One region of the Lysinibacillus sp. UBA5994 genome, then DNA from elsewhere that is predicted to be linked to it. Evidence: riboswitches for the same ligand, from Rfam matches in the RefSeq annotation. Region 1 holds a riboswitch; each other region holds the start of a gene.
The links. A riboswitch is a leader RNA that binds a small molecule or an ion and turns the genes downstream of it on or off. The one in region 1 is predicted to bind cobalamin.

Region 2: another riboswitch for cobalamin. It lies ahead of nikA (nickel ABC transporter substrate-binding protein); the one in region 1 lies ahead of B3D98_RS01850 (FecCD family ABC transporter permease).
Region 3: another riboswitch for cobalamin. It lies ahead of cobT (nicotinate-nucleotide--dimethylbenzimidazole phosphoribosyltransferase); the one in region 1 lies ahead of B3D98_RS01850 (FecCD family ABC transporter permease).

The regions. Positions count from the first base shown of each region.
Region 1 covers NZ_DJAU01000005.1:40,610-52,205, reverse strand. The annotation lists gene B3D98_RS01890 (MarR family winged helix-turn-helix transcriptional regulator) at 1-77, shown strand, start outside; gene B3D98_RS01885 (ring-cleaving dioxygenase) at 128-1,111, shown strand; gene B3D98_RS01880 (nitroreductase family protein) at 1,182-1,799, shown strand; gene B3D98_RS01875 (NADPH-dependent FMN reductase) at 1,863-2,405, shown strand; gene B3D98_RS01870 (sensor histidine kinase) at 2,889-4,283, shown strand; gene B3D98_RS01865 (response regulator transcription factor) at 4,261-4,962, shown strand; gene B3D98_RS01860 (YdhK family protein) at 5,005-5,574, opposite strand; gene B3D98_RS01855 (biotin transporter BioY) at 5,678-6,274, opposite strand; cobalamin riboswitch at 6,428-6,614, shown strand; gene B3D98_RS01850 (FecCD family ABC transporter permease) at 6,761-7,807, shown strand; gene B3D98_RS01845 (heme ABC transporter ATP-binding protein) at 7,813-8,604, shown strand; gene dapF (diaminopimelate epimerase) at 8,657-9,514, shown strand; gene B3D98_RS01835 (DMT family transporter) at 9,604-9,918, opposite strand; gene B3D98_RS01830 (DMT family transporter) at 9,918-10,271, opposite strand; gene B3D98_RS01825 (TetR family transcriptional regulator) at 10,346-10,924, opposite strand; gene B3D98_RS01820 (hypothetical protein) at 11,106-11,276, shown strand; gene B3D98_RS01815 (endonuclease Q family protein) at 11,349-11,596, shown strand, end outside.
Region 2 covers NZ_DJAU01000026.1:134,493-142,852, forward strand. The annotation lists gene B3D98_RS08795 (SHOCT-like domain-containing protein) at 1-38, opposite strand, end outside; gene B3D98_RS08800 (DUF2089 domain-containing protein) at 51-416, opposite strand; gene B3D98_RS08805 (ABC transporter ATP-binding protein) at 607-1,413, opposite strand; gene B3D98_RS08810 (ABC transporter ATP-binding protein) at 1,423-2,193, opposite strand; gene B3D98_RS08815 (ABC transporter permease subunit) at 2,207-3,016, opposite strand; gene nikB (nickel ABC transporter permease) at 3,019-3,972, opposite strand; gene nikA (nickel ABC transporter substrate-binding protein) at 4,044-5,660, opposite strand; cobalamin riboswitch at 5,810-6,002, opposite strand; gene metE (5-methyltetrahydropteroyltriglutamate--homocysteine S-methyltransferase) at 6,152-8,360, opposite strand, start outside.
Region 3 covers NZ_DJAU01000050.1:67,441-79,036, forward strand. The annotation lists gene B3D98_RS15310 (response regulator) at 1-1,108, shown strand, start outside; cobalamin riboswitch at 1,523-1,698, shown strand; gene cobT (nicotinate-nucleotide--dimethylbenzimidazole phosphoribosyltransferase) at 1,791-2,846, shown strand; gene B3D98_RS15320 (trimeric intracellular cation channel family protein) at 2,898-3,503, opposite strand; gene B3D98_RS15325 (aminotransferase class I/II-fold pyridoxal phosphate-dependent enzyme) at 3,845-5,098, shown strand; gene B3D98_RS15330 (MerR family transcriptional regulator) at 5,253-5,630, shown strand; gene glnA (type I glutamate--ammonia ligase) at 5,686-7,020, shown strand; gene B3D98_RS15340 (CotD family spore coat protein) at 7,119-7,424, opposite strand; gene B3D98_RS15345 (ABC transporter substrate-binding protein) at 7,983-8,993, shown strand; gene B3D98_RS15350 (FecCD family ABC transporter permease) at 9,117-10,133, shown strand; gene B3D98_RS15355 (FecCD family ABC transporter permease) at 10,126-11,166, shown strand; gene B3D98_RS15360 (ABC transporter ATP-binding protein) at 11,215-11,596, shown strand, end outside.

The sequences.
Region 1 (11,596 bases):
AAGTATTGGAAGCCCAGGAGCTGGACAACATGATTTTATCACTTAAAAAAGTTGGCAAGAACGCCACTAACCAATAAAAAAATTTAAATATATATCTCGATATCGAGATATATAGGAGGAGCATACTATGAATCATTTAAAAGGTGTACACCATGTAACGGCTATCACAAGTAGTGCTGAAGAAAATTATAAATTCTTTACCTATGTTTTAGGAATGCGCTTAATAAAGAAAACAGTGAATCAGGATGACATTCAAACATACCATTTATTCTTTGCAGATGATAAGGGTAGTGCGGGTACAGATATGACGTTCTTTGATTTCCCTAATATCCCAAAAGGTGTGCATGGTACAAATGAAATTTCAAAGACTTCTTTCCGTGTACCAACGGATGCTGCTTTAGATTATTGGATAAAGCGCTTTGACCGTTTAAATGTGAAGCATACAGGTATGAAAGAACAGTTTGGTAAAAAAACACTATCTTTCGTAGATTTTGATGATCAGCACTATCAGTTAATTTCTGATGAGCACAATACAGGTGTGGCGGCAGGTACGCCTTGGCAGAATGGCCCCATCCCACTTGAGTATGCCATTACAGGTTTAGGACCAGTTTTTGTCCGTGTCGCTAATTTTAAATACTTTAAGGATGTTTTAGAAAAGGTAATGCTTTTTACAGAGATTGCAGATGAAGGGGACTTCCATTTATTTGAAGTAGGCGAGGGAGGAAATGGCGCCCAGATTATTGTCGAGCACAACACAGTGTTACCCGTTGCTCGTCAAGGTTTTGGTACTGTTCACCATGCTGCCTTTCGTGTAGAGGATCGTTCGGTATTAGATGAATGGACTGCACGTTTCGAAAGTTTTGGTTTCCACACTTCTGGCTATGTAAATCGTCATTTCTTTGAATCATTGTATGCACGAGTAGCTCCGCAGATTTTATTTGAATTGGCTACAGATGGTCCAGGATTTATGGGCGATGAACCATATGAAACATTAGGAGAAAAACTGTCATTACCACCATTTTTAGAACCAAAACGTGAACAGATTGAAAGTCTTGTTCGTCCGATTGACACTGTAAGAAGTTCCATTATGTTCGATAAAGAATATGAGTAACACAATTTCATCCAGTTGGGAAAGCAAAGCCCCACTGGATGTATACATAACTGTATTGGGGGATAAAAAAATGGAATTTTCCAAGCTGATTGATAAGCGTCGCTCTGCTAATAATTTTATCAAGGACGTTAAAATGACTGAAGAAGATATACGCCCTATTTTGGAGGATGTTAAGCTTGCCCCTTCAGCATTTAACTTACAGCATGCTAATTATATTGTTGTGCTGGATGAGGATATGAAAGAAAAGGTGAGAGAGGCAGCATATGGTCAATATAAAGTACATTCAGCTTCAGGTGTAATTCTTGTACTAGGTGACAAGGAAGCATATAAAAATACTGCTGAGTTAAGTCAGGGCATGGTGGATTTAGGCATAATTACAGCGGGTGAACTAGAGGATATTGTAGCAGAGAATACAAGATTTTATGAGGATCGCGGTGAAGGATTCATGAAAGATGAAGCCATTCGTAATGCTTCTCTGTCTGCAATGTTATTCATGCTAGCTGCGAAAAATCGTGGTTGGGACACTTGCCCAATGATTGGCTTTGATAATCAGAAAATGCGTGAGCTTTTCAATGTGCCAGAAACACATGAAATAGCCTTAATGATTACTATTGGAAAAGAAAAAGAAAGCAGTCGTCGATTACGTGGGTATCGCAAGCCAGTTGAAGAATTTGCCATTTATTATTGAAATGGTATAAAATACAATAGCTATACAAATACTAAGAATAATGTACATTTAGGAGGAAACATCATGAAAGTAGTAGCAATCGTAGGTAGTATCCGTAAAGAATCTTATAATATGCAATTAGCTCAATTTATTCAAAAACGTTATACAGAAAAGTTAGATCTTGAAGTATTAAGCTTAAAGGACCTACCAATGTATAATCAAGATATTGAAAATGAGGCTCCACAAGCAGTTCTTGATTTTAAAGCAAAAGTAAAAGCTGCAGACGCTGTACTTTGGGTTACACCTGAATATAATGGTACAGTTCCTGGGGTTATGGTAAATGCTATTGATTGGCTATCTCGTGTAGATAAAGTAATGATTGGCAAACCATCTATCATTATGGGTGCATCAATGGGGAACTTAGGTACTGTAAAAGCACAATTACATTTACGTGATATTTTATTCTCTCCAGGCATTAACTCACCATTACTTAGCGGTAATGACGTTTATATTGGTGCTGTTCACACTAAATTTGATGAAGAAGGCAATTTAACTGATGAAGGTACAGTGAAATTCCTTGACGTAGTTATTGATAATTTCTTAAGTTGGGCAAAAAAATACGTTTAATTAAAATATAACCCATAAGTATACAATATACTTATGGGTTATATTGTTGAAAAAAAGAGGATGTCACTAGCAAAAAAAGCTCTTTTGTTAAGGCGAATGGTTGATTTCGGTTCCGCTAGCGTCCGATGCCGCTTCCCTCAATTCCGTTCGCTCTAGGGTCTACTCTGTGACGCTAGCTCCTCTCCCATCAACCATACATCAAGAGATTATTTTTCATATTAGCAGTAGCGGATAAAATAGCCCATTAGAGAAAGGATAGGCACTTGGAGAAGTGATTAGTTACCCATAAAATCTTTGCTAAGATGGTAATTCTTGTGAAACGGCAAGCCTTTTTCATACAAATTCTAATGAATGTTCAATACTATGACCCATAGGTATACAATATACTTATGGGCATTTTTTGTTTGGAAAGATGCTACTTCTGCATGAAATCTTCACACTTTCAAGATATACTTTTAAGAAATTCTAAAATGGTGGTTACGGATGAGAAAATTATCATTAAAGCTGGGCATTATCTTCTTCATCACATTGTTTTGTATTGAAACCTTTATGATGTTTTTTTTGCATGTTTCCCTGACGAATTCTAGAGTGGAAGAGGAACTAGAGCGTTTACAAGCGAGAGGAAATTCACATCGTACTATATTAGAACAGAACTTCAATAATGAAACACTAGCACATGTCGTTCTTATGGAATCAGAAGCAAGTACAGATGTCGTGGTGACTGACCATTTCGGGACAATCCTTGCATCCTCACAGCCACATCAAGAAATCAGTGATCTGATTCGTGAAATAGAGGGGGAAATACCTTATGAAGGAAGGGTTTTACAAGACAATTGGCAAGAAGTTAAAGCAATTGCGACTATAAGCCCTATTCAAAATCAGCAAGGAACGATTGGCTATGTATTTATGTTTCAAAATACCGATTCCATCCATGCATTAATGAAACGGCTGAATAAGCATTTTCTCATTGTGGGTATTGTATCTGGTCTAGTCAGTATTGCAGTCATTGTTGTTCTATCTCGTAAGCTGGCTAAGCCACTTATTCAAATGAAAGAGGCTACATTGAAAATGAGTAAGGGTGATTTTACAGTTGCTCTTTCTACGAATGGAAAAGATGAGCTTGGGGATTTATCAAATGCTATCCAGCTTTTATCCAATGATTTAAATCATCTAAGGCAAGAGCGTAAGGAGTTTTTATCGAGTATTGCACATGAGCTTCGTACACCGCTAACTTTTATTAAAGGCTATACAGACATTCTTGCTAAACGGGATTTAACAGGGCAAGATCGTCAAAAGTATTTAGCTATTATAATAGAAGAAACAAATAGACTTTCTAGATTAATCAAAGATTTATTTGATTTAGCGAAAATGGATGAAAACTCATTTGTAATTGAAAAACATTGCTTACATTTAGAGCCGTTTTTTACAAGCATTGAAGAAAAATTAAGTCCCGCTTTTCAAGATAAAGGTATCTATTTAGTTGTACGTTGTGATAATGGCTTAACACTATGTGCAGATGAAGCAAGACTTGAGCAAATTCTGATTAATCTATTAAATAATGCATTAATCTATTGTGCACCAGGAGATATGACTACAGTCACTGTAAAACAAGACAGTGGAATTTTAAGCATCATCGTTGAAGACACAGGGAAAGGAATTCCAAAGAAGGATTTACCGTATATTTTTGATCGGTTTTATCGAGTGGAAAAATCACGTAGTCGTGCTTTAGGTGGATCTGGACTTGGGCTTGCTATTGTCAAGGAGCTAGTACAAGCACATGGGGGAGAAATAAAGGTTAGAAGTGAAATAAATAAAGGGACTACTTTTGAATTATCATTTAAAGGAGTAGAAATGAATGAAAACGATTTTATGCATTGATGATGAACCAAGAATGTTAGATTTATTAACCCTTTATTTGGAACCACTATTTAATTGTAGAGCAATGTCTTCTATACAAGAGGCATTGCATTTTTTAGAAGAAGAGCATGTGGATTTAGTTCTTTTGGATATTATGATGCCAGAGATGGATGGGTGGCAGGTTTGCCAGGAAATTAGGAAGTTTTGGGATGTTCCTATCATTATGCTTACTGCAAAAGGAGAACACGCTGATATTGTAAAAGGTTTAAATCTTGGTGCTGATGACTACGTTTTAAAGCCTTTTGATGAGGAAGAATTGTTAGCACGCATACATGCTGTATTAAGAAGAACGATATCTGAAGAAAAAGTGATTAACTTTGAAGGGCTTTGTTTAGATAGAGAGTCCTTTGAAGTATATTTTCAACATAAGGCAATTCCATTAACACCAAAGGAATTTGCCATGCTCGCCCTATTTTTAGATTATCAAAATAGAGCATTTTCTAGAGAACACCTTATACATGCCGTTTGGGGATATGATGTAACGATTGAAGATCGTACCATTGATTCACATGTACGTAATTTACGAGAAAAATTAAGAAAAAGTGGTTTTCCGGCGGATGATTACTTGCAAACCGTTTGGGGCATCGGCTATAAATGGCATAAGTCTGCAAAGAGAAAGCAAATGGAACATAAAAGCTAGAAAATAACCTCTACCAGAATTGAAGGTAGAGGTTATTTTCTATTATTTTGGACTAAGCTCTTCTTCTGTTACCCATTTATGATTTGTTACAGCTTCACCACTTGTAGTGGAAGTATAATCAACCATATATACAGTTGTTTGCACAGCCTCGTCAATAAGGACAGTCGCATTTTCCATACCTTCCATATGTGTTGCGTCCGTTTTTACTTCTGTTCCAGGAGCCAGTGGTGCTTCTTGTGGGTCAATTAATTCTTCATGAATTACCCACTTATGCTTTTCTATTCGCTTTCCACCAGATGTAGGCTCATAGGAAATAACATAGGCAGTTGTAGTATAGGCACCTACTATTGTTGCTTCGGCCCCTTTCATACCTTCCATATGTCCATCTGTAATAATGGCTGTGCTTCCTATAGGAAATTTCGGATTTTCAGCTTTTTTTAACGTTACTGGTACTTCGCCAGAACTTGAATGGTTCATTGTAGAATGATCCATTTCTTCAGCAGCTTCATTAGAAGTGGACGCAGGTTTTGTTTGATCCTCTGTACAAGCCGATAAACTAATTAGAGCGACTACTGATAATAGTCCGACTGACCATCTTTTATTGAATTTCATATGATATCCTCCTCACTATGTGCTCCTAATGTAGCAAATAAATGTGCAGAAACGATGGATATAACCTATGAAAAACATTTCTCTAGTCTGGCGGGGAGATATGCTATTGAATGGGCATGATCTTCAATGTTTTTTGTAATCTATGGGCGAAGATACCAGCAAAAATAGCTAAAATAATATCTTTTGGTAGTGGAGGAATCATCCAAAGCCAAGCGAGCTTATATGAAAAATTCTCTGGCGCACTTGCCCATAGCTTATAGGCAAAAAACATCCAATTTGTTCCTATCAAATAATTTATAGCCGTTGCTACCAAAGCAGCTACGATAAAACTTTTCTTTGTTCCGCTTCGTTCTACGATTAACCCCGCAACAAATGCCGCAAATATAAATGTAATAATAAACCCAAAGGTAGGGCTTAAAATTTGGCCAATTCCACCCCCGAAACGAGCAAAGACAGGAGCTCCTGCCAATCCTACGCACATATAAATTGTGCAGGCGAGCGCACCTTTTCTACTACCAAGAATAAGCCCTGCTAAAATTGCAAAGAAGGTTTGAAGCGTAATGGGTACACCACCAACTACCATAAAAGGTGCAAAGGAAGTGATATTAGCACCCACCATCATTAACGTTGTAAATAATCCAATGTAGGTAATGTCAACAGTTCTTAACTTATGGTGACTATGTTGTGTAACAGTTGCCATGATTTCACCTCGTTTTATAAGTTATTACTGCTAGTGTAAAAAACGAATGTATTTGTGTCAACTTTATTATTTATATTAGTTAACTCAATTGCTGAATTAAATTGAAGTAGACTATCTATCTATAAAAATGTATGATAGAACCGTCACAATTTTATAACTTCAAATACTATTGGTGTGACATTTTGAATGTCACTTAAAAGGGAAGTCGGTGGAAGTCCGACGCTGTCCCGCAACTGTAACGAGGAATCCTATAATATGATTTGCCACTGTTTAAGAATGGGAAGGCAATTATAGGATAGTGAATCGAAGCCAGGAGACCTGCCATTTAGTAATACCTGTAATGCCCACGAGGATGCAAGCAATTACGGACAATAGCTGGATATTTTTCTGACTTTGTTTAATCTTGGGTATTTCTATGCGCATTTTCGCATGGGATACCTTTTTTTATTGCTTCATTCATCAATATTCAGTAGGAGTTTAAAACAGATGAATAAAAAATTTATGTTATTTTCCTTCGTACTTTTCATGGTATTAATTGTTTCAATGACCTTTGCTGTAATGGTTGGCTCAGTTTCAGTTACACCGTTATATGTATGGAAAGTTATTCTTTCTAAAATTCCTTTTATACAAAATTCGATCGAGCAAGATTGGAGTCGCTCTCAGGAAATCATCATCTGGCAAATAAGAGCACCTCGTGTTTTGCTAGCTGCGATAGTAGGAGCGGGGTTAGCTATTGCAGGGGCAGCCATTCAGGCACTAGTACGTAATTCTATTGCAGACCCGTATATTCTAGGGATTTCTTCAGGGGCAGCTGTCGGAGCTACTTCTGTGATTATTTTAGGAGCCTTTTCATTTTTAGGTATTTACGCTCTTTCAGTATCCGCATTCCTTGGTTCATTACTTGCCATTGCACTTGTCTTTTTCTTATCACGTGTTGGGGGACGTGTCTCTATTTTCCGCTTGCTATTGGCAGGCATGGCTGTGTCCTTTATCTTAACGTCTATCTCTAACTTTATTTTAATGATGTCAAAGCAAGAAGGGGCCTTAAAGGCTGTTATGTTTTGGATGCTAGGTAGTTTAGCTGGAGCCAAATGGAATAATATTGTGATTCCAGCTTTCGTATTCTTGGTTGTATTTGGGCTACTGTGGCTACACTATCGCAATTTAAATTTATTATTACTAGGAGAAGAGGCGGCAGTGACATTAGGCGTTAATCTTCAGCAATTCCGTATTCAGTTAATACTACTAGTATCTCTATTAACAGGTGTGCTTGTCGCAGTTAGTGGTTCTATAGGATTTGTGGGATTGATTATTCCCCATATTGTGCGTTTAATTGTGGGCTCAAACTATAAATACGTAATACCTATCAGTGCTTTAATAGGTGGAATATTCTTAGTATGGGCAGATGCCTTTGCTCGAATTATTATTGCTCCTCAGGAAATGCCAATTGGTATTATTACAGCTTTTTGTGGAGGACCATTTTTCATTTGGCTTCTCCGTCGTAACAACTATTCTTTCGGTGAAGGAGATTAACTTCCATGACATTAGAAGCGAAAAAAGTATCATTCTCCATTTACGATCAGCGTATACTGCATGATGTAAGCATTCAAATAAAAGAAAAGCAATTTGTTGGATTAATTGGTCCTAATGGGAGCGGAAAATCAACATTGTTAAAAAATATGTATCGTCTCCTAAAACCTGAAAGTGGATCAGTAGTATTAAATGAGCAAGATATATTAAAGCAATCAAGTAAAGCAATTGCGAAAAATTTGGCTGTTGTAAGCCAAGAGACACCCGTATTATTTGATTTCACTGTGCATGATTTAGTCAGTATGGGAAGAACCCCACATAAAAAGCTGTTAGAGCTTGATCAAGAGAAAGATTTTCAAATTGTTAAAGAGGCTCTTAGACAAACGGGCATATCGCATTTAGAGAAACGAAGCTTTAGTTCGCTTTCTGGTGGCGAGAAAAAACGTGTCATGGTTGCAAGGGCACTCGCTCAACAAGCACAGATATTAATATTAGATGAGCCGACGAATCATTTAGATATTCAACATCAACTTCAACTTATGGATTTAATTCAGACTTTGCATTTAACCGTAGTAGCAGCTTTACATGATTTGAATATTGCTGCTATGTATTGCGATCAAATTTACGTTTTACAGCAAGGGCGAATAGTTTGTCATGGTACACCAGAGGAAGTACTTACGCCAACAGTGCTGCAAGATGTATTTGGTGTTTTTGCGGATATTCAAATACATCCAATGACAGGGAAGCCGTATCTTACATATGTTCCTGAACAGTTCACGAAGGGGTTTAGCCAAATATAGAAAAGTTTCATCTTCTATTAGATACATAAAACATCCTTTAAGGAGTGACTGTATGCAAATAGCCTTTACGAAAATGCATGGTATTGGCAACAGCTATATCTATCTTGATCTTTTCCAACATGATTACAAGGAAGATATCTTTTGTGAATTGGCTCAAAAAATGGCCAATGTCCATACTGGTATTGGCTCAGATGGATTGATTATTATCCAACCCTCTAAAATTGCTGACTGTGGTATGCGTGTATTTAATAAAGATGGATCTGAGGGGACAAATTGTGGTAACGGTCTTCGCTGTGTTGCTAAGTATATTTTTGAACGTCATATTGTACGACAAGAGCTAATTACGATTGAAACGAAATCCGGGATTATGCTGGCACAGGTAGTGGTGCAAGACAATCGTGTAATAGAAGTGATTGTCGATATGGGCAAACCTCTCTTATTGCGCAAAGACATTCCGATGTTAGGAAACCCAAATGAGCTTGTCATCAATGAGATATTTCCTTTACCCCAACAATCTCTTTTGGTAACAGCTTTGTTTTTGGGCAATCCGAATACTGTAGTTTTTGTGAATGCGATCGAGCAAGCACCATTAAGAACATTAGGCGGTATTATAGCAAACGATATGAGATTTCCTTATCGTTGCAATGTTGAGTTTGTAGAGGTTGTTCATGAGAAGGCATTAAAATGCTGCGTTTGGGAACGAGGTTCGGGTATAACAGAGGCATGTGGGACAGGTGCTTGTGCAGCGGTAGTGGCTGCTATATTAAATGGTTTTTGTCAGAAGGAAGAAGAGATAGTAGTCCAACTTAGGGGCGGTGACTTAGTCATTCGATGGGCTGACAATGACCATATCTGGATGCGTGGACCTGCAGAATTTATTGCGGAAGGTATTTATGAATTTTTATCTTAATTACTCCCATCCTTCTTCGTTATGCCATTTTAAATAAATGAATACAGGACGCCTCCGATTTAAGAGTGGCGTCCTATATTGTAAAGCCATTAAGATACTGCTTTTAAGCCTGCTACACCTATGATAATTGCTATGATACTGATAATACGTGATAGATTTTTAGATTCGCCAAAGAAAATGATATTTACGAGTACAGCTCCAACAGTACCAATTCCTACCCAAACAACATAGGCAATGCTTAACTGCAAATAGTTGAAGGATGCATATAAAAGGGCAAAAGACACACCAAAACCACCAATATATAACATTAAGTTTCGTAATGTTTTATGCTGACTATAGAAGCGTAAGCCAACCACACCTATAATTTCAGACAATGCAGCTAAGATAATAAGTACCCAACCCATTATACATTCTCTCCTTTCGTTTGCACCTGCTCTTTAGAGGAATTATCCGCTAATTTTAGACCAATCACACCTAATAATAAAATAATCATGAACAGTCCTTTAATGGCATTAAATTCTCCTTCGAAAATGAAAATATCCATTAATGTGGTACCGATTGCACCTGCTCCAGCGAAAATAGCGTAGACTGTACCAGTAGGTAAGCTCTCACAAGCCTTCGATAAGAAATGAAAATCTATAGCAATGATTGTCACAATAATTATCCAATGCCACCATGAGCTTGCTACGTTAAAGCCAAATACCCAAAGCAATTCAAATAAACTTGTTAAAACGACGTACATCCATTCTTTTTTCATCAATAAAATCCTTTCTATTAGGTAATACAATGACTGACATTCAGTCATTTTCGAGGTAAAAGAGAACGTCACTTTTATGGGTGACGTAGGCCAAGTGCGTGAGATAGGAAGTCTATAAGCTCAAGCTTGAGCAATTTCATTGTTTCGTCCTTGCTATCATCAAATAAATAAATTTGTTCAGCAGCAGATTCAATTAGACCAATCATCAGTTTAGCAGAACGTGTTGGGTCAATTGAATCACGTATCATTCCCTGTTGCTGGCCAGATAATAAGAAATGACTCATCCAGTCATAATAGGGTGCATATATATTTTCCCATTCTTTTAAATGCTCAGTTTGCGCAATACCTGCATAAATAAGTGCAACGATATCTCCATAATCTTTCGTGATTAAGAAAACCATTTCCACAACCTCTTCAAGTTGCTGTTCAAAGGGCTTATGACTTGAAATACCTTCATCTAAGGTAGCAATAATTCTTTCTACCATATTTTTTGCAATAGCAGGCATAACAGAAAGGCGTGATGGGAAATAAAGATAAAATGTTCCTTGAGCGATCCCAGCAGCTTTAACGATATCTGAAACTTTTGTTTTTTCTATACCTTTTTCTCGAAAAACCTCAATGGCAGCTTGAATAATTTTTTCTTCTTTTGACATGCAATCCCTCACTTTTGCCTTACTTAATTATTATGTTATAGAATAAGAAAAATAATGTCAATAAAAATGACTGATTATCAGTCATTTTTATTATCCAATGTTCGTTTGTAATTCCACAATTATGCGAAGGAGTATATTTTCTATATTTCGGGGAATTGTATAATTGAAAGGATTGATGACCATGAAAGAAATTAAGTTTGCACAATTAGACCCGCAGCAACTAGAAAAAATTAATGAGCTTGAAGAAAAGATTGGTGTAACATTAGTTGCCTATGATGCTTCCTCCACACCATCACACGGTTCCGGCGCTTTTGAGTCAAATAATAGCACTACTACAAATCATCCATCATAATGAAGTGAGAAATGCCTTGCAGTAATGTAAGGTATTTTCGTTTTATAGAATGTATTTAAAGGAGTGTTTGAATTGAATGAATTCTATGCTGATTTACATATTCATATTGGACGTACTTCTAGTGGAAGGGCAGTGAAAATTACTGGCAGTAAAACGTTAACATTAGCACGAATTTTAGAGACGGCTAGTGCAAGAAAGGGATTAGACATCATTGGGATCATTGACTGTCACTCACCTGAAGTAATCGAAGAAATGGTGAGGATGATTGAACACGGAGAACTACAAGAACTTAAAGAAGGTGGTCTGCGATTTCAGGAAAC
Region 2 (8,360 bases), on a different contig from region 1:
TGAATCATCGTTAACACTTTTGTAATTTCCTCTTTCATGGTCGTTCCTCCCTATTCGTCTTTTAAGAGCTTTATGGCTTCATCTGTTGTGATTTCGCCATTTTCAAGCATGCTTACAATTTTTTTCTCATCTACTTCATTTTTCTTCTTTTGAGCATAGCCAAGGGATGAAATAATATCATTTAGCTTGCCTCGAACTGTTGGATACGAAACCCCCAGTTCCTTTTCAACCTCTTTAATATTTCCTCGGCAGGTTAAAAATACTTCCACAAAATGAAGCTGATCCTGTGATAAGGATGCTAGCTTCGACAATTCAAACTCATTTTCAATGGTCGTGTGACAATGAGAACACTGTAACTTCGTAATTTTTAATGTTTTACTGCAGACAGGACAATTTGTGATTACTTGATAAGCCATAGTGAACTCCTTCCTTTAAGTTAAGCTGATTATATAATAAAGAAATTAAAGATGTAAATAATAAAATTAATAATTTTAATTAAAAAATAAATAAAATTAATATCTTGATTAATTTTATTTATTTTTGTTTCTATATTGCTTTAAAAATTAAGAAAACGCCATTTTTAATTTCTCAAAATGGCGTTTCTGTTTAATTGGGTCTATCCTTCTTTTTTCTTTCCCGCGGGTGTGATGGCAAAATTGCATTGTATAACGCTTGTGAAGCGGGGTGCTGATATGTCCCATCCTTGCCTATCTCCTCCACTAGCTGACCATGCTGCATCACAAGGATGCGATCTGACATAAAACGTGTGGCCTGTAAATCATGTGAAATGAATAGATAAGCAAGCTGTAGCTCTTTTTGAAGTCTTTGCAGTAGCTCTATAATCGTCTTTTGCAAAATCATATCAAGACTACTAATGGCCTCATCTAAAACAATCAGTTTCGGCTTTAATGCAAGAGCTCTAGCAATGTTGACTCGTTGCTGCTGTCCCCCACTTAGCTGTGAGGGATAGTTTTGAGCCATTGCCCACTCTAACTCTACACAGTCTAGTAATTCCCTTACTTTCTGTTGTCGCTCTGCTTTGCTAAAATGCTCGAAATTCAAAAACGGTTCTTCGAGTATTTCGAAAATCGTCTGTTTTGGATTAAATGAATGATAACTATTTTGAAAAACAGCCTGTAAATTTCTTCGTATCATTTTTTTCTCTTTGCTGGGTGCTTCGTATAAATTGACACCTTGAAAGATCAGCTCTCCGTTTGTTGGTCGTTCAATCCCTAAAATAATGCGCCCTAATGTGCTTTTTCCAGAACCACTTTGACCGACGATGCCAAGACATTCTCCTTCCTGAAGTGAAAATGTCACATTCTCTAATACAGGGGCTTCCTGTCCTCGTTTGAATAGAAATGGTCTTTGCGCATAGTATTTCTCAATATTTTTTACTTCTAGTAGCGTCATTTTATCACCTCATAGCATTCTCGCTTGTAAAAGTTTCTTGGTATAGGGATGCTGAGGCGCATCAAAAAAATCAAAAACATTTGCTTGCTCAACGATTTCTCCTTGATACATCACAGCCACATCGTCCGCAAGCTCAGCAATGACACCTAAATCATGCGTGACAAGGAGTATGGTAGCATCTGTTTCTGAGCGAATTTGATTAAATAGTGTTAATACTTGTTTCTGATTGATGGTATCCAGAGCAGTCGTAGGCTCGTCTGCGATGTAGAGGGAGGCCTGTATCGCCATTGACAGAGCAATCATCACTCGCTGTAGCATGCCTCCACTTAACTGGAAAGGATAGTAGGACAAGAGCTGCTCTGGCTGAGGTAAATGAACTTTTTTCAAAGCATCAAGGGCGATCTGTCTCATTTCTTTTTTTGTAAGCTTAAAGTGTGCTTTTAATGTTTCTCGAAAATGACTTTCAATCGTTTGAATATGATCAAATGCAGCGGATGGGTTTTGCAAAATCATCGAAAGATGTCTGCCACGATAAGCTCTCCATTTAGCAGCTGAAACGTTTAATAAATTTTCTTGTAGATAGAGTACTTCCCCTTGGCTGACATGGGCAAAGGACGGTAATGTTTGCATGATGGCATGGCAAAGCATGGACTTGCCACTGCCACTTTCCCCGATAATTCCTAGGACTCGCCCTTTATAAGCTGTCAGGTTGATAGAGGTTAATATATTTTTCTCCCCTATTTTGACTGTGAGGTCTATCACTTCTAAAACTTTCTCCATAACTTCCCCTTTCCTAGTCAAGCCTTTTTAAACGATTTGCTAATTGATTAAACAATAACACAACAAGGATGATGGCAAGTCCTGGATAAAGCATTAATTCAGGATGCTGTCTCATGTATTGCTTTCCTTCATTGATCATCATGCCCCATTCTGGAATCGGTGCCTGCACCCCAAGTCCGATAAAGGAAAAGCCTGCAATTTCTAAAATCACCTTCCCGATATCTAATGCGACAATCGTGACAATAGATGGCAATAGATTGGGTATATAATGGCGTCTAATTAATTGGATACCTGTAGTGCCCGTTATCCTAGCAGCTTGAACAAAGTCTTTCTCATTGATGCCAATAAACAAACCTCGGATCATTCTTGCATAATAAATAAGCTGTGTGAAAATGAGCGCTATTAAAACATTTTTTAAGCTAGGACCTAATATACCTAACAGCCCAAATGCAAGTACGAGTGTCGGAAAGGCTAATAAAATATCACATAATCGAATAAAAAGAAAATCAATTAATCCTCTTTTCAACGCTACAAAAGCACCCAGTAGGATAGCTAAAACAATAGCGACTAGCTGAATGATGAGCGCTGCACCTAAAGAATAACGAATACCTAAAAGAAGGCGTGACAAGATACACCTTCCTAAATGATCTGTACCTAATGGATAGTCCCAAGACGGGACTGAAAATTTCTTAGCAATATCGACAGCAAAAGGGTCGTGTGGCATTAAAATTGGCGCAAACAGTCCTAATAAGCCAGTAATGACAAGGAGGAATAGACTGATTAATCCTGTTAAGTTGCCACTTTTTGTTCGTACAAATTTCATTTTTAATCTCTCCTACCCTTCATCATTAGATGAGGGTCCAATAAACGATGCAATATATCTGTACATAAATTGGCAAGCACATAGATAACCGCAATAATTAACACATAGCATTGTACAACTGGATAATCCCTGTTCATAATGGATTCTATTAAGTACCTGCCGAGTCCGGGCCAGCTAAAAACCTGCTCCACAATCACGGCTCCACCTAAAAGATTGCCAAGGGTCATGCCTAGCAAGGAAGTCAAGGGAATAGCAGCATTTCGCAAAACATGACGGATAAGAATCACGGAGCTTTTTAATCCTCTTAGCCGTGCATATTGAACATATTGCTGCTGTAATTCTTCTAGGATGGTTGAACGGATAAGCTGAACGAATAATCCAATTGTTGGTAACGCCAGTGAGAAGGCGGGTAAAACTAAATGAGCAGGTGTGCCCTTCCCGTTTGTCGGAAAGAGTCCTAATTTTAAGCTAAATAAATAGAGTAATAGGAAACCTAACCAAAAGGCTGGAATCGACACACTCAATATGCTAAAGAATCGTATGATTTTATCGATGATGGTGTGCTTATACAATGCGCTTATTACTCCGAATGGAATACTTAGCCCTAAAATGAGGATAAACGCAGCAATAGCTAATTCAATGGTTGCGGGTAATTTCACGAATAGTTCATGTGCCACAGGTAATTTACTAACAAAAGATGTTCCAAAATCTAGCTGGATTACGCCCTTTCCCCATAGCAAATATTGAAGAAAAAACGACTTGTCCGTTCCCAGTTCCTCACGTAATGCCTGAATGGCTTCCTCTGTTGGCGCAACCCTTGCCAAACGTAGTATGACTTCAGCAGGCTCTACAGGAACAAAACGAATAAATACAAAGGTTAGGATGGAAACGCCTAATAAGACAAAGGGCAATGTTAAAATTCTTTTTAAACAAAAGATCCATGTTGATTCATACATGCTGTCACTTCCTACTCAATCCTATGATAAAGAGAGAGCTGTCTCTGCTAGACACACTCTCTCCTCCACTTTTATTTTTCTTTAGCCATTTGTGCATAAGGTATATCATATTCAGATGCACGTGGTGCAAAATCCTTTAGAGATGGTTGATAAATCACATTATTTGTTTCGTAAGAAATAGGGTAAAAGAGTGCCTGGTCATGAAACATCGTTAAAATATTCGTGTAAAGCTGCACGCGTTCCTGTTCATCTGTTCCTACTAATAATTGGTGAATTTTCGTATCGATTTCTTTGGCGTTTGCTAGGCCTAATTTCGCCTCGTACACACCACTAGCATTTGGTGTAGCTGATTCATTTGCAAAGCTATGTGGATCTGTAGGTGGTCCATTGGTACGCCAGAAATTAATATCCACCTGGTCATCCATCAATTTTTGAAGACCGACCATTACATCTGCCCCTTCTAAATTCAACTGAACGCCAATTTTTGCGAGTTCACCTTGCATTAATTCTGCCATTGGTTTTTGAATCGCATCGGATGCAATGTAAATCAAATCTAAAGACAACAGCTGTCCGTTTTTTGAACGAATTTTTTCACCCTTAGGTAATAACCACCCTGCCTCATCTAGCAATTGTTGGGCTTTTTCTGGATTGTATACAATAGGTGCTAAATCTATATTGGCATAAGGAATCGCATCCCAGAACAATGTGTTCGCTACTTTTTCCGTACCATGTGTAATACTGTCGACCATTTGTTCCTTATTAATAGCATATTGAATGGCTTGACGTACCTTTAGCTCAGATAATGGACCAGATTGTGTATTGAATAGCAGTGCTTTCGTAGATAAAGGCTCAGAGGTAGCAGTTTTGTATTTGCCACTGTCTTTTAAATACGTATAGTTATCTAAACTAATAATGCCACGCCCATAAATTAAATCTAATTCTTCGTTTTCAAATGCTAATGAAATAGATTCTGAGTCAGGAATAATTTTTACTTTTATTTGTTCAACTAGTGGTTTTTCTCCCCAATAGTTTTCATTGCGACTAAATAATGCATATTCGTCCTTTTTGTATTCAGTTAATACCCAAGGGCCTGTTCCAATCGGTGCTTTGATAGAATCTTGCGTCATATCATCCTTTGGGAATCCGTTATCCCCTAAAAAACGGAAAGGTCTGACGAAGGCAAGTTCGTTTAAGACTGGATAATAATGCTCATCCAATTGCAGACGAATTGTAAAATCATCTACTTTTACAACCTCTTTCATGTGGTTAACCATGCCCATCCAAGAATGCATGTCTCGATTCGCTAAAACGGCGTCAAAGTTACGAATGACATTATCTGCATTAAATGCAGTGCCGTCTGAATATTTCACGTCTTTTCTTAGATGGAAAGTATACGAAGTTTTATCCTCAGAGATGTCCCAGCTTTCGGCGAGCTTAGGCGTAACAGTACCATCATCATTGTATTCCACCAAGGATTCATAAACCATTGCTTGGGCAGTCATTTGATTCGGTAAATATGTATGAGGATTCAATGGACCGACATCTAATGGCCAGCCAATCGTTATTATTTTTTCATCTGTTTGGTTTGCTGAGGTCTTTTCCTTTTCTTCATCCGTGCCTGTACAGCCAGCAAGTAAACTGAACGTCAGGACAAGCAGGAAAGGAAGTAAATACTTTGTCAATCTCATTTTCTGTCTCCTATCTCTATTCGTAGTACAAATACATCTACTTGTTGAAGAAGAGAAGGCATAAAAAAACCTTATTCTAAAAAAGAATAAGGACAGAAAAACCCACGATGAGCAAGTCTCCATCCATCTCCCTATCTTTCGTAGATCATCAATGAATCTTCTTACAAGCAGGCATTCTGGCTCATGAATCATCATTTTGTTTCACCTTCCCAAGTACTCACTCAGTGGTATTTGAAACAAAACTCCTCATTTACAGCTGCGGGACAGCATGGGATTTTCACCCATTTTCCTTTTAATTGAATGAAAGACGATTTCACTCAAACTTGTAATGATTGCTATGAAATTAGTAATAAACATAACATGCTCGCCTGTTCACGTCAATTTTACTTTCTGAAGATAATATATATATATCGACGTAACATAAAAAGACTAGGGATTTACCCTAGTCTTCGTTATTGGAGAGTAGATGTAGTAGATTAAAAATCATTTCGTTAGCTTGATGTAGATTGCTGTACAGCTTGACGCAACGTTTTAGTAGCAGCAACCATATTCGCTAAAGCTGCAACGGTTTCATCTTCTTTTCTCGTTTTTAAGCCACAATCTGGATTCACCCAGAATTGATAACGGTCCAGCACCTGTAGACTATCTTTCATAATAGCGAGCATTTCATCCTCGCTTGGTACACGAGGGCTATGAATATCATAGACGCCTAAGCCAATTCCTTTTTTATAGGGCTGTACTTGTAGTGAGGTAATAAGTTCCCCATGACTTCGTGATGTTTCTATGGAAATCACATCTGCATCTAGTGCGCTAATTGGTTCGATGAAATCATTAAACTCGCAGTAACACATATGTGTATGGATTTGTGTTTCATCTTTGACACTAGATGTCGCAAGCTTAAAGGAATTGACAGCCCACTCTAAGTAAGCCCCCCATTCCTCCTTTCTAAGCGGTAAACCTTCTCTTAACGCTGGCTCGTCCACTTGAATAATTGATATACCTGCGTTTTCTAGTGCTTCCACCTCTTTACGGAGTGCTAATGCAATTTGATAAGCGACATCTTTACGGGACAAATCATCTCGCACAAAGGACCAATTTAATATTGTTACTGGCCCTGTCAGCATGCCTTTTACAAATCGCTTCGTTAGGCTTTGGGCATAGGCGGATTCTTTTACGGTAATTGGTGAAGCCCATGCAACATCTCCATAAATGATCGGAGGCTTCACACAGCGTGATCCATATGAAACAACCCACGCTTTCTCTGTAAAGGCAAAGCCAGTCAGCTTTTCACCGAAATATTCGACCATATCTGTACGCTCAAATTCACCATGAACAAGTACATCGATATCTAATTCCTCTTGTATGGAGATCCAGCGCTTTGTTTCGTCTTCTAAAAATGTTTCATAGGCTTCATTCGATAATTGTTTCTTTCGCCACGCATTACGATTTCTTTTCACTTCATCTGATTGCGGGAAGCTACCGATTGTAGTTGTTGGAAACAGCGGTAATCCTAAGGCTTGTTGTTGGATCGTTTGTCGCTTCGTAAAATTACTGTGTCGTTCAAAATCTTGCTTTGTCACAGTTTGAACGGCTTGATGAATTAACTTATTTTGGCGGATTGGATGATTTTTTAGAGCCTCAATCGCCTTCATACTTTCTGAAAAATTATGTTGTAAGGAACCATCTTTATCTCGTCTATATTTAGTCAGCCCCGTGATTTCTACGATTTTCTCATCTGCGAAGGCCAGAGACTGCTTTAAAACAGGGTCAAGTTCATTTTCCAGAGAGGTTGTGATTGGAACGTGCTGTAGGTTACTTGATGGTTGAATCCATAGTTCAACAGCATGACTTAGCTGTTCAATGGCTTGAATTGTCGCATTGACCTCCGCCAGGTTTGAACGCCAAATATCACGGCCATTCACTACCCCTATTCCTAATACTTTATCCTGCGGGAAACCAAATTGACGAAGTGACGCCATATTTCCTTTATAGCCATGAACAAAGTCCAAACCGAATCCTTGAACAGGCAATGTACTTAATGCTTCATAGGCACTTAAAGCTTCGAAATAAGTCTGTAGCATTATTTTAGCCTCAGGAACGGCAGTGGCTAACTGGTCATACATTTCTTTCACCAGCTTTATCTCTGCTGGATCAAGTGTTAAGACGAGGGATGGCTCTTCTAGCTGAATCCAAGTGGCACCTGCATCCACTAATTCTTTTAATACCTGCGTATAGAGTGGTAATAAAGCTAATAAGTACTCAACCTGTGTTAATTTGTTGTAGCCTTTCGTTAACTTATAAAATGTATAGGGACCAATTAGTGTCGGCTTCGCAATGATACCGAAAGTTTCCTTCGCCTCTAAAAAGTCGGCTAACACTTTATTTTCTGTTAGTTGTAAGGCTTGTCCCTCATACTCTGGAACAATGTAGTGATAATTTGTATTAAACCATTTCGTCATTTCACTAGCTACGGCTGTTTTGTCTCCTCTTGCTACACTGAAGTAGGTATGAAAATCGACTTTACCACCTTGCCAGTTAAAGCGCTTTGGAACTAAACCAAACATCAAAGCTGTATCTAACATTCTATCGTAAAACGTAAAGTCGCCAACTGTCACCATATCGATTCCAAGTTGCAGCTGCTTGTTTATTCTTGATAAACGGATTTTCTTTAATTTTTCCTCAAAGTCCTCCTCAGAAAGT
Region 3 (11,596 bases), on a different contig from region 1:
GCTAAAAAAGTTTCATCAATTTAAGGTGATTTTTCTATCTGGCTATGACGATTTTCAATATTTACAAAGTGCTATTCAAATTGGAGCTGAGGATTACATTTTAAAGCCAATCGATTATAAAAACCTAAAGCTAAAGCTATCACAAACGATGGAAGCATTGAGCATGAAAAAGCAAGTAGATTATGCAATTAAATATAATCAATTATTAAATTTACTATTGGCCTTTGATCAACAAATGACAGATTGTAGTATCTATTCATTTGAATACTTTATGGTTAGTATAAATCAAACAAAAAATATCGGAATTTCACATGCTCATGAGTTATTTTACTTTAATATTTTTGGGGAACATATTGAGATTATGAATACCGATTTTGTATTGTCATATAGTCAGCATAATCATATTGTTCTTCCAAAAAAAGACTTACATGATTTAAATCAAGCTGTGCTGGAGTTGCTTCTAAAGAGGCATCTAAATACTGATAGCACTGTGCTAAATAAAAGAAAATCCATTTTTGATAATCAAATCTTTACAGATGAATTAAAATTAAAAGAATTTATTGTGGTTTTACAAAATAAAAATATTGGTTTTCAGCAGAGGTTAGAAATCATGATTATGTTTTTATTACAATATAGTATCTATTTCAATTGCTTGGAAACATATCATCGCGCTCAAAAAATAATTGGTATCCAACATCAAATGATTAAAGAAGCCAATTTATCAAAAATAGTAAATAACTATATCATGCCACTCGTCGATAAAATACTTAACTTACATGGCAATAGGGATAATTTAGGTAAAAAAATAGTCGATTATATTTATACGCATTTTGATGATCCGCAACTAGATTTGAATTATTTATCAAACATCTTTAACAAAAGCCAAGCAAATTTAAGTATATTAATAAAAAAAAGCATTGATAAAAATTTTATCCACCTATTAAATGAACTTAGAATTAACAAAGCTAAGCAGCTATTAGATTATAGTGATAAAAGAAATAATGAAATTGCTTTATTAGTAGGTTATAGCAATGAAGAATATTTTAGTAAAGTATTTAAAAAATATGTTGGTATGACACCTGCTAAATATCGATCCATAAAAAAATAGAAAGAATGATGTACTGTAGATTCGTTCTTTATAGGCTAAACATGTAGAAAGTAGGAACCAGAAGAGAGTTGACAAATTGTGTGTGTTAAAAGAGCTTGTTAAAAAAATTCTGCAATCTTTAACAATGTTATTTCTCAGACTTTAGTAACTAGTAAATTTTAAATCATGTATATCGATGTTAAATCTATTCTTTTACTTATGTTTGGCATTAGCCATCCCGGTATAGGCTCATCTTTTTTTGAGAATAGTCATTTGAAGGGGCAAAGTGTATTCATTTTAAACTATATTGACTCGCTAACAATATTGGTTTCTATTCAATAGTTATAGGAACTATGTGAAATAGCTCCAAATAAAAATACTTTACTTTAATTGTTTCGTATTGATAGCAAGAAAGCTTTGTAGTAAATTAAAAGAAATTACATAAAAGCAATAGGTGCCCATTAGGGAGAATAGGGAATAAAGTGAAAAGCTTTAGCGGACCCGCCACTGTATAAGGGAATTTCATAGTGTATGCCACTAGCAAATTGCTGGGAAGGTACTATGAGGTGTTGAACTTGAGCCAGGAGACCTGCCTACATGCTTTAGAAGATATAGATGATGGAAAAGTCTGTAGTTTATTTGTCATGACAATAAACTACAGACTTTTTATTTTGTCTTAATGAGAACGAGAGGAGAAATAATCATGCAATTATTACAAGACACGATTCAAAACATTCAGGGGGCTGATATGAAAAGTATGGAGCAAGCTAGAAAGCGGATTGATGCGCTTTGTAAGCCCCCAGGTAGCTTGGGTAAACTAGAATCACTTGCCGTACAGCTCTCTGGTATAACAGGACAATTATATCCGATGGTCGACAAAAAAGTGATGATTGTCTGTGCTGCAGATCATGGTGTTTGCGAGGAAGGTGTAACCACGAATCCACAAGATGTTACGGTCTTTCAAACATTAAATTTTCCTAAGGGGGGTACAGGCGTTTGTGCGATTGCTGGGATTACCAATGCAAAGGTGGTCACAGTAGATGTGGGTGTAAAAGAAGATATTCCACTTGATGCAGGTGTCATTATTCATAAAATTAAATATGGTACAGATAACATGGCACAAGGTCCAGCTATGGCCAAACAAGAAGCCATTCAATCGATAGAAGTAGGAATCCGTGTGGCCACTGAGGAAATCATAAAAGGTGCTGATGTACTTGGGACTGGAGAAATGGGCATCGGCAATACAACACCAAGTGCTGCGATATTAGCTGTTTTGACGGGATGCAACCCTATCGAAGTAACGGGGTTTGGTGCAGGAGTAGGCCAAGGAGGCATTGCCTATAAAGCGGCAGTTATTGAAAAAGCAATTACCTTAAATAAGCCTAATCCAAATGATGTTATTGATGTTCTGGCTAAGGTTGGAGGGTTAGAGATAGGGGCGATGACAGGTATTATTCTTGGCGCTGCTGCCCATCGTAAACCCGTTGTCATTGATGGATTTATTTCGACTATAGCCTCCCTCATTGCTTATAAGCTCGAACCAAAAGTAATCAATTATATCATTCCTTCCCATGCTTCAGAGGAACCAGGGGCAAAAATTGCCGCTGCCTTACTAGGCATTGAACCAATGTTGCACATGAATATGCGTTTAGGCGAAGGTTCTGGAGCAGCCTTAGCCTTTCCTATTTTAGATGCAGCTTGCTCGATGATGAAAAACATGATGACTTTAGAAGAATCAATGCAGTTGTTAAAAAGATAAAAACAATAAAACAGCCAATGACTTAATTTTTGGTCATTGGCTGAATGGTATTTATGCACGATTTAATTTTCGTAATGGCAAGCGCCACTTCATCATATAGGAAAGAATACGTAAAGCTGTAATCACTGCGAATAAAATATAAAGGAAAATGTCCCCTGTAAAAACCTCGAATCCGATTAGCAATCCTGCAAGAGCTGCCCAAACACCATAAACTTCATCACGGAGAACTAATGGTTTTCTTCTAGCTAATAAATCTCGTACAATACCCCCACCTGAACCTGTCAAAACAGCAGCTACAATGACTGCGCTTACTGGCATATCAAGCTTAACAGCATAGAGTGCGCCTTGAATAGCGAATGCTGATAAGCCAATCGCATCTGTGAAGTTACCCCAACGATGCCAATGTTGAATCAGATGATGCGGAAAAATAAAGAATATCGTAATCGCAGCAAGCGCTATTTGAAACATCATATCCTGTCCCCAAAGTGTTGTGACAGGTAGTCCAATGAGTAAATTTCGGATAGCTCCTCCACCAAAAGCAGTCACAATACCAAGTATATATACACCGAATAAATCGTATTCTTCTTCCATGGCAATAATTGCCCCAGAAATAGCAAAGGCAATTGTTCCTATAATACTAAAAACCTCCCAAGCCATCCCTTTCACCCCTTCTATCAATAAATAAACTTTATTAAAAGTTAAAAGACTTTTTACGTAACAGAATCTATGAATTTAATAGCCAAAATCGGTCATTAAATACGCATCTTGAAATGAGTCCGCACATTAGCTTAGCGTAAAATCCTCTTAGAAACAATAGGCAAGTTTTACAGGTGCACATACAAATTGATAAAATGTGATTAAAATAAAGAAAAACATTCGTCAAAAGCGTTCATATACCAGTAGTTGGTTAGGGAATTCTAGAGTGATTGAAGTCAATTTAGATAGTCAATAAATCTTACTGATTGAAATGCGAGACATTGTGAAATGGAGAAGAAAGAATGACGTTTACATCAAATTTATCAACAGAAACGCTATCGTTAGCGGCAAAAGTAGAGGAGCAAGTTCGGCCTTATCATGCCAAGGTAGAAGAAATGGCGTTCTACAATCAGCAGAAGGTGCTAGCAGCTTTCAGAAAGCATCAAGTAAGTGATTATCATTTACACCCATCAAACGGCTATGGCTATGATGATGAGGGGCGGGATAATCTAGAGCGTGTTTATGCGGAAGTATTTGGTGCTGAGGCAGCCATAGTCCGACCGCAAATTATTTCAGGCACACATGCAATCACGCTTAGTCTATTCGGTGTTTTGCGTCCTGGTGATGAGCTGCTTTATATTTCGGGTCAGCCATATGATACATTGCAATCCATTGTCGATGGTGGTGATAAAGATACAGGTTCACTGAAAGATTATAAAATCAGTTATCGACATGTGGATTTACTAGATAATCAGGTCATTGATTGGGCAGGTGTTGAAGAGGCCATTACAGCACAAACCAAAATGATTGCGATTCAGCGTTCAAAAGGCTACGCAACACGTCCATCCTTTACAATTGAAGAAATTGCAGATATGTGTGTAAAGGTACGTAAATTAGCTCCGAAAGCTATTATTTTTGTAGATAACTGCTATGGCGAGTTTGTAGAGGCGCAGGAACCTACAGAGGTCGGGGCTGACTTAATGGCAGGATCGCTCATTAAAAATCCAGGTGGAGGCTTGGCTAAAATTGGTGGCTATATTGCTGGACGCGCAGATTTAGTGGAGAAATGTGCCTATCGTATGACATCTCCAGGTATTGGAGCAGAAGCGGGGGCCACATTAAATACACTAGGTGATTTTTATCAAGGGTTTTTCCTAGCACCACATGCTGTATCGCAAGCACTAAAAGGGGCGATATTTACAGCTGCAATGCTTGAGGAAATCGGCATGAGCACTTCTCCGAGCTATCACGCGAAGCGTACAGATTTAATTCAATCAGTATCGTTCCAAACGGCTCAGCAAATGATTGATTTTTGTCGTGAAATACAAGCGAACTCACCGATAAATGCCCATTATGCTCCTGAACCAGCCTATATGCCAGGCTATGAAGATGATGTCATTATGGCAGCTGGAACATTTATTCAGGGGTCCAGCATTGAGCTAACAGCGGATGGCCCAATACGACCGCCATATACAGCATTTATCCAGGGGGGACTAACATATGAACACGTTAAATTTGCTATTTGCAGTGCGGTTCAAGCTATTCAAAAAGCATAACAAGACAATAGATAAAGCCTAAATATGAATAGTTTTTTACAATTTTTAATCGAATTGAAAAAAATAGTGCCAACCATGTTAGATAACCTTACATGGTTGGTTGACAGTAAAAAAATTTCGTTATATGATAAGCGGGTATTGGAGGAGGACTTAAATGAGTCGTGAAATTAGACGAACTATGCCGTTATTATCGATGAGTATCGTGATGCAATTAACAGAGCTTTCGGCAAGACAAATTCGTTATTATGAAGAACACCATTTAATTGAGCCGCACCGAACAGAAGGCAATCGACGTATGTTTTCACTAAATGACGTCGACACATTGCTTGAGGTTAAAGATTACTTAGAACAGGGTATGAATATGGCGAAGATTAAAAAAATATTTGCTAAAAAGAAAAATCCTGTTGCAACAACTGATGAGCAAGATTTAAGTGATTCAGAATTACGCCAAATTATGCGCGAAGAAATGCGTCAAGCACAGCGCATGCAAAAATCGTCCATCCGAAGAGGGGATTTATCTCGATTCTATTAATAAATAGAGTAGGGTAAACATAAAAGCTAGACAAATTATAGGAGTGTGGAAAACTGTGGGTAAATACACAAAAGAGGACATTAAACGTCTCATCGAAGAAAAAAACGTAAGCTTTATTCGTTTACAATTTACAGATATTCTTGGCACTATCAAAAATGTTGAGATTCCTGTAAGTCAATTAGACAAAGCACTGGAAAATAAAATGATGTTTGATGGCTCATCTATTGAAGGTTTCGTTCGAATCGAAGAATCTGATATGTATTTATATCCTGATCTTGATACTTTCGTAGTATTCCCTTGGACTTCTGAAAAAGGGAAAGTAGCACGTTTTATCTGTGATGTTTACACTGCGAAAGGCGAGCCGTTTGCTGGTGACCCACGTAACAACCTAAAACGTATTCTTAAAAAAATGGAAGAAATGGGCTTCTCAAGCTTCAATTTAGGGCCTGAGCCAGAATTCTTCTTATTCAAATTAGATGCAAAAGGCGAACCAACATTAGAAGTAAATGACCATGGTGGTTATTTCGATTTAGCGCCAACAGACCTTGGTGAAAATTGCCGTCGTGATATCGTGTTAGAGCTAGAAGAAATGGGCTTTGAAATTGAAGCATCACACCATGAGGTAGCTCCAGGACAACACGAAATCGACTTTAAATATGCGGATGCTGTTACTGCATGTGATAACATCCAAACATTCAAATTAGTGGTTAAAACAATCGCTCGTAAACATGGCTTACACGCTACATTTATGCCAAAACCACTATTTGGTGAAGCGGGCTCTGGTATGCACTTTAACGTGTCACTATTTAAAGGCAAAGAAAATGCGTTCTATGATGAATCTACAGAATTAGGTCTTTCTGAAACAGCTATGCAATTCATGGCGGGTGTTCTTGCACACGTACAAGGTTTCACAGCTGTAACAAACCCAACAGTTAACTCTTATAAACGTCTAGTACCAGGTTATGAAGCACCATGTTATGTAGCATGGTCTGCACAAAACCGTTCACCATTAATTCGTATTCCATCTGCACGTGGACTTTCAACTCGTGTTGAAGTACGCTCTGTAGACCCTTCTGCAAACCCATATTTAGCGATGGCTGTTATTTTAGAAGCAGGTCTTGAAGGTATTCGTCAAAGCCTAACACCACCTGCTGCTATTAACCGCAACATCTATGTGATGTCGGAAGAAGAGCGTCAAGCAAATGGTATTGAAAACCTACCTGCAGCACTTGATGATGCACTAACATTACTTGCTAAAGATCAAGTAGCACAGGAAGCATTAGGTGAGCATATTTATGCAAACTTTAAAGAAGCAAAAGAAATCGAGTTCGATATGTACCGTACAACTGTTCATCAATGGGAACGCGATCAATATTTAAAAATGTATTAATCATAAAGATACCGAGTGCCTGATAAAGGGTACTCGGTTTTTTTCTGAACATATTAGGAACGATGGGGTCATATGACAACCCCATCGTTATTTTAGTATTAGCGCATATGTTTATGATGGTGTGGCATATGGCAAGGGTTAGGTGGCATACCGCACATTGTATGTGTTTCACAGCATTCATTCACGACAGATTCTGTGCATGGGAAATAATACTGATGATCAATCATATGTTTGTTCACTGTTGTAACATGTGCAGGTTGTACGTGTGGAACAACTGTATGGATATAATTTGTGCGTACATATTGCTCTGGTGGTAAAAATTGTGGTGGATCATATTGCATTGGCATCATTTGTGGCGGACAGCAGTGTGGACCTTTTGCCGGATGGCGTCTTCGTTGAAACATGTTATTACCTCCTGTTTTGATAAGTTGTAGTTCATTATTAAGATATGAGATATACGTCGATAGGGTCTATTTATTTGCCTATTAATGCATAGGTAAATCTAACAAGTAACTAAAATAGTAGAAAATCTATAATCAATTTGCCTACGTCTTTGAGTGAAATGAAAGCATGACATATTGTTGAAAATGATGATGTCAACGGCAGGAAAAGCAATTTCGCAGGGCGAGGCGTTTTCCGTTCCATCATCGTCCTTTCCAAAGGGCGATGATCCTCCTCCTCGATCATGCTGCAAAACTTCTTTCATGTCTAACAGTAGTGAACAAAATAGCACATATTTTCAAAGTGAAGATAATGAGTCTAACGACCATCCAAATGCTTGGTTTTCTACACGATGAATAGGTTTTTCAAATAACGTTCTTCCTAGCGTCATAATGTAAAATAAATTTTTATTAAAAAAGTATGTTTTTTGAAAAAATAGATATTGTCAATAAAACAATCGTACAGTATACTCTTTAATTGATAATGATTATCGTTGTCGATTATTTCTTAGGAGGAAATGTATGCCAAAATTATCACTGCAAAAAAAGAACTTTTTTGTACTTTTCACACTACTATTAACCTTCGCGTTATTGTTAGTTGGGTGTGGGGAGAAAACATCGAACTCCAGTAGTTCACAAGAGAACGACAAAGCAGAAGAAAGCAACACTGAATCAGAATCTTCTAGTCGTGAGATTACACATGCAATGGGTACTACAACGATTGAAGGCACACCTACAAAAATCGTTACACTATATCAAGGCGCAACAGATGTTGCAGTTGCTATGGGCATTAAACCAGTTGGGGTAGTAGAATCTTGGGCAGAAGCGCCTGTTTATAATTATATGAAGAATGAGCTTGATGGCGTTGCAATTGTAGGACAAGAAACACAACCAAACCTTGAAGAAATTGCAAAGCTTAAACCAGATTTAATTATTGCTTCTAAAGTACGTCATGAAGAAATTTATGATCAGTTATCGCAGATTGCACCAACAGTTGCTCATGAAACGGTTTTCGATTTCAAAGGAACAGCTGAAATGATGGGTCAAGCAATGAATCAAGAAGATAAGGTGAATGAATTACTTGGCGATTGGGATACACGAGTAGCTGATTTCCAAACAAAAATCAAAGAGAAGCTTGGCGATAAATGGCCATTCCATGTTTCTGTTGTCAACTTCAGAGCAGACCATGCTCGTATTTATGTGACAGGTTATGCGGGTTCTATTTTATCTGAGCTTGGATTCCAAGGTCCTAAAAATTTAACAGATGATTCTTTAGAAATTGTGAAGCTAACTGACAAGGAAAGCATCACACAAATGAATGCTGATGTTATTTATATGTTTATGGAAAATGATGAGACAGTGAAAAAAACTTATGAAGATTGGACAAACCATCCACTTTGGAAAGAGCTTGACGCAGTGAAAGCGAATCAAGTTTATCAGGTAGATGAAATTAATTGGAATCTAGCAGGTGGTATTACTAGTGCTAATTTAATGCTAGATGATATTTATGACAAGTTTGAATTAGAAAAATAGTGAATGGAGGATGGGCTGTTAAAAGTGTTAGAGAATACTTGAATAACAGCCCTCTCATTGTAGTGTTTGAGCATAATTGAAACCTACATAAGCTAAATTGTGGATCAAGAAAGTTGGCATAACATGAGAATTATTCTTTCCAGTACACCGATGAAACAAATAGGTTTATTCATCAGCTGTTTGATTCTTTTGCTGGCATTTATATTCAGCATAGCTATTGGTCAAACGTCCATACCTTTTTCGTCAATCTATGATGCTATTTTTCATTTTGATGCTGCTAACAAGGAGCATGTCATTATTCGAACATCTAGATTTACAAGAGCTGTGATCGCTACAGTAGTTGGCGCAAGCCTTGCCATTGCGGGCGCATTAATGCGAGCATTAACAAGAAATCCTTTAGCAGCTCCTGATATTTTAGGTATTAATGCAGGGGCCATATTTTTTATTGTCAGTGCTATTACTCTTTTTTCCGTTCAATCTTTAATGAGCTATATGTGGATTGCCTTTTTAGGGGCAGGTGCAGCGGGGGCGATGGTTTTTTTCCTAGGCTCATTAGGAAGAGATGGGTTAACACCGATAAAAATAGTATTAGCTGGTGCAGCGATTACAGCTCTATTTGTCTCGTTTACGCAGGGGCTTTTAGTCATCGATGAACAAGGTTTACAAAGTGTCCTGTTTTGGTTAGCGGGTTCTGTATCGGGGCGTAGTATTGAAATGCTCGTGCCTGTCCTACCGTTTATTTTAGGAGTGACAGTCGTGGCAATATTTATGGGGCGTTCAATCAATATTTTACAATCAGGAGATGATATTGCCAAAGGATTAGGACAACGAACAATGCTCACGAAAATCACGCTAGGCATAATTATTATCATACTGGCAGGCAGTTCAGTAGCTGTTGCAGGTTCAATAGGCTTTATTGGCTTGATTGTCCCTCATATGGCGATCCAACTTGTTGGCACAGATTATCGCTGGATTATTCCCTACAGTGCCGTATTAGGAGCAATATTGCTACTGTTGGCTGATATTGCGGCAAGATATGTGATTATGCCATTGGAAATGCCGATTGGTGTCATGACTGCCTTAATCGGAGCTCCTTTCTTCATTTATATTGCACGAAAGGGGTTAGCAAAAAATGCCTAATTATGTGTCGGTTCGAACGAAAACTAATCGTATATCTTTTCAAATTGCTAAAAGAACGGCTTGGATTCTACTACTTTTAAGCTTATTATTAGTCCTCATTACGGTTCTTGGTTTATCTGCGGGGAGCGAGTTTATCCATCCTGTCACAGTGGTGAAAGAATTATTAGGCTATGGCAATGGAGATTACGATTTTGTCTTACATACATTAAGGCTCCCGCGTGTGTTGATGGCCTTATTAGTTGGTGCTGCGCTGGGAGTTGCCGGTTTAATTTTACAAGGAATTATCCGTAATCCTCTTGCTGCCCCAGATATTATTGGTATAACGAGCGGAGCATCGATGGGGGCAATTATTTTTATCGTGTACTTTATGGGATCAGTCAGCATTCAATTTTTACCGTTAGCTGCTATATTAGGTGCTGGTATTGTCTCCTTCATCATTTACCTACTATCATGGAGAAAAGGAGTCACACCAATTCGAATGGTACTAATTGGAATTGGCATTTCAGCTTTAGCAAAGGCGGTTGTGACGATGCTGCTTGTAATCAGTAATGTAGCCGCTACAACGAAAGCCTATTTATGGCTGACAGGTAGTTTGTATGGGGCCAATATGCAGGATGTCTATTTGCTATTACCGTGGCTAGTCATTTTAGTGCCACTAACATTTATTTTAGCAAGAACGGTGAATGTGAAGGAATTAGGCGATGAAATAGCGATAGGGCTAGGAGTAAAAGTACAAGTGTATCGTTTACTTTTTCTACTCATTAGTGTCATGCTAGCTGGTTCTGCAGTAGCTTTTGCCGGTGGCATTGCCTTTGTTGGATTAGTGGCCCCTCATATGAGCAGAATGCTTGTTGGGCGTTCCTTTGCAGGATTAATTCCTGTGACAGCTATTATAGGTGGAATCATTGTCATTGTGGCTGATATGGTGGCACGCACAGCCTTTTTACCGAAGGATTTACCTACAGGAGTCTTTACTGCTGCAATTGGCGCACCATTCTTTATTTATTTATTATTTAGAACGCGCAATCAATAAAGCTTCATAATAAAAAAGTTAAAAGCGGGAGAAGAAGGTGACAGGAATTTGAAACATGTCTTAGAAGCACAAAATTTACATGTAAGCTATGGAGAAAATCTTATTTTAGAGGATTTGAATCTTCAAATACCAAAAGGAAAAATTACAGTACTAGTTGGGGCCAACGGTTGTGGAAAATCTACACTACTTCGGACATTTGCACGATTACAAAAAGCGAAGTCGGGTGAAATTTTTTTAGATGAGAATAAACTAGATGCCATTTCAACGAAAGAGGTAGCGAAACGTTTAGCTATTCTACCGCAGGGCCCTGTTGCACCAGAAGGATTAACTGTTCAGCAATTGATTAAGCAAGGTCGTTATCCACACCAAAGTTGGTTAAAGCAATGGTCTACGGAGGATGAAAAAATTGTTAACAATGCGCTTGCAGTAA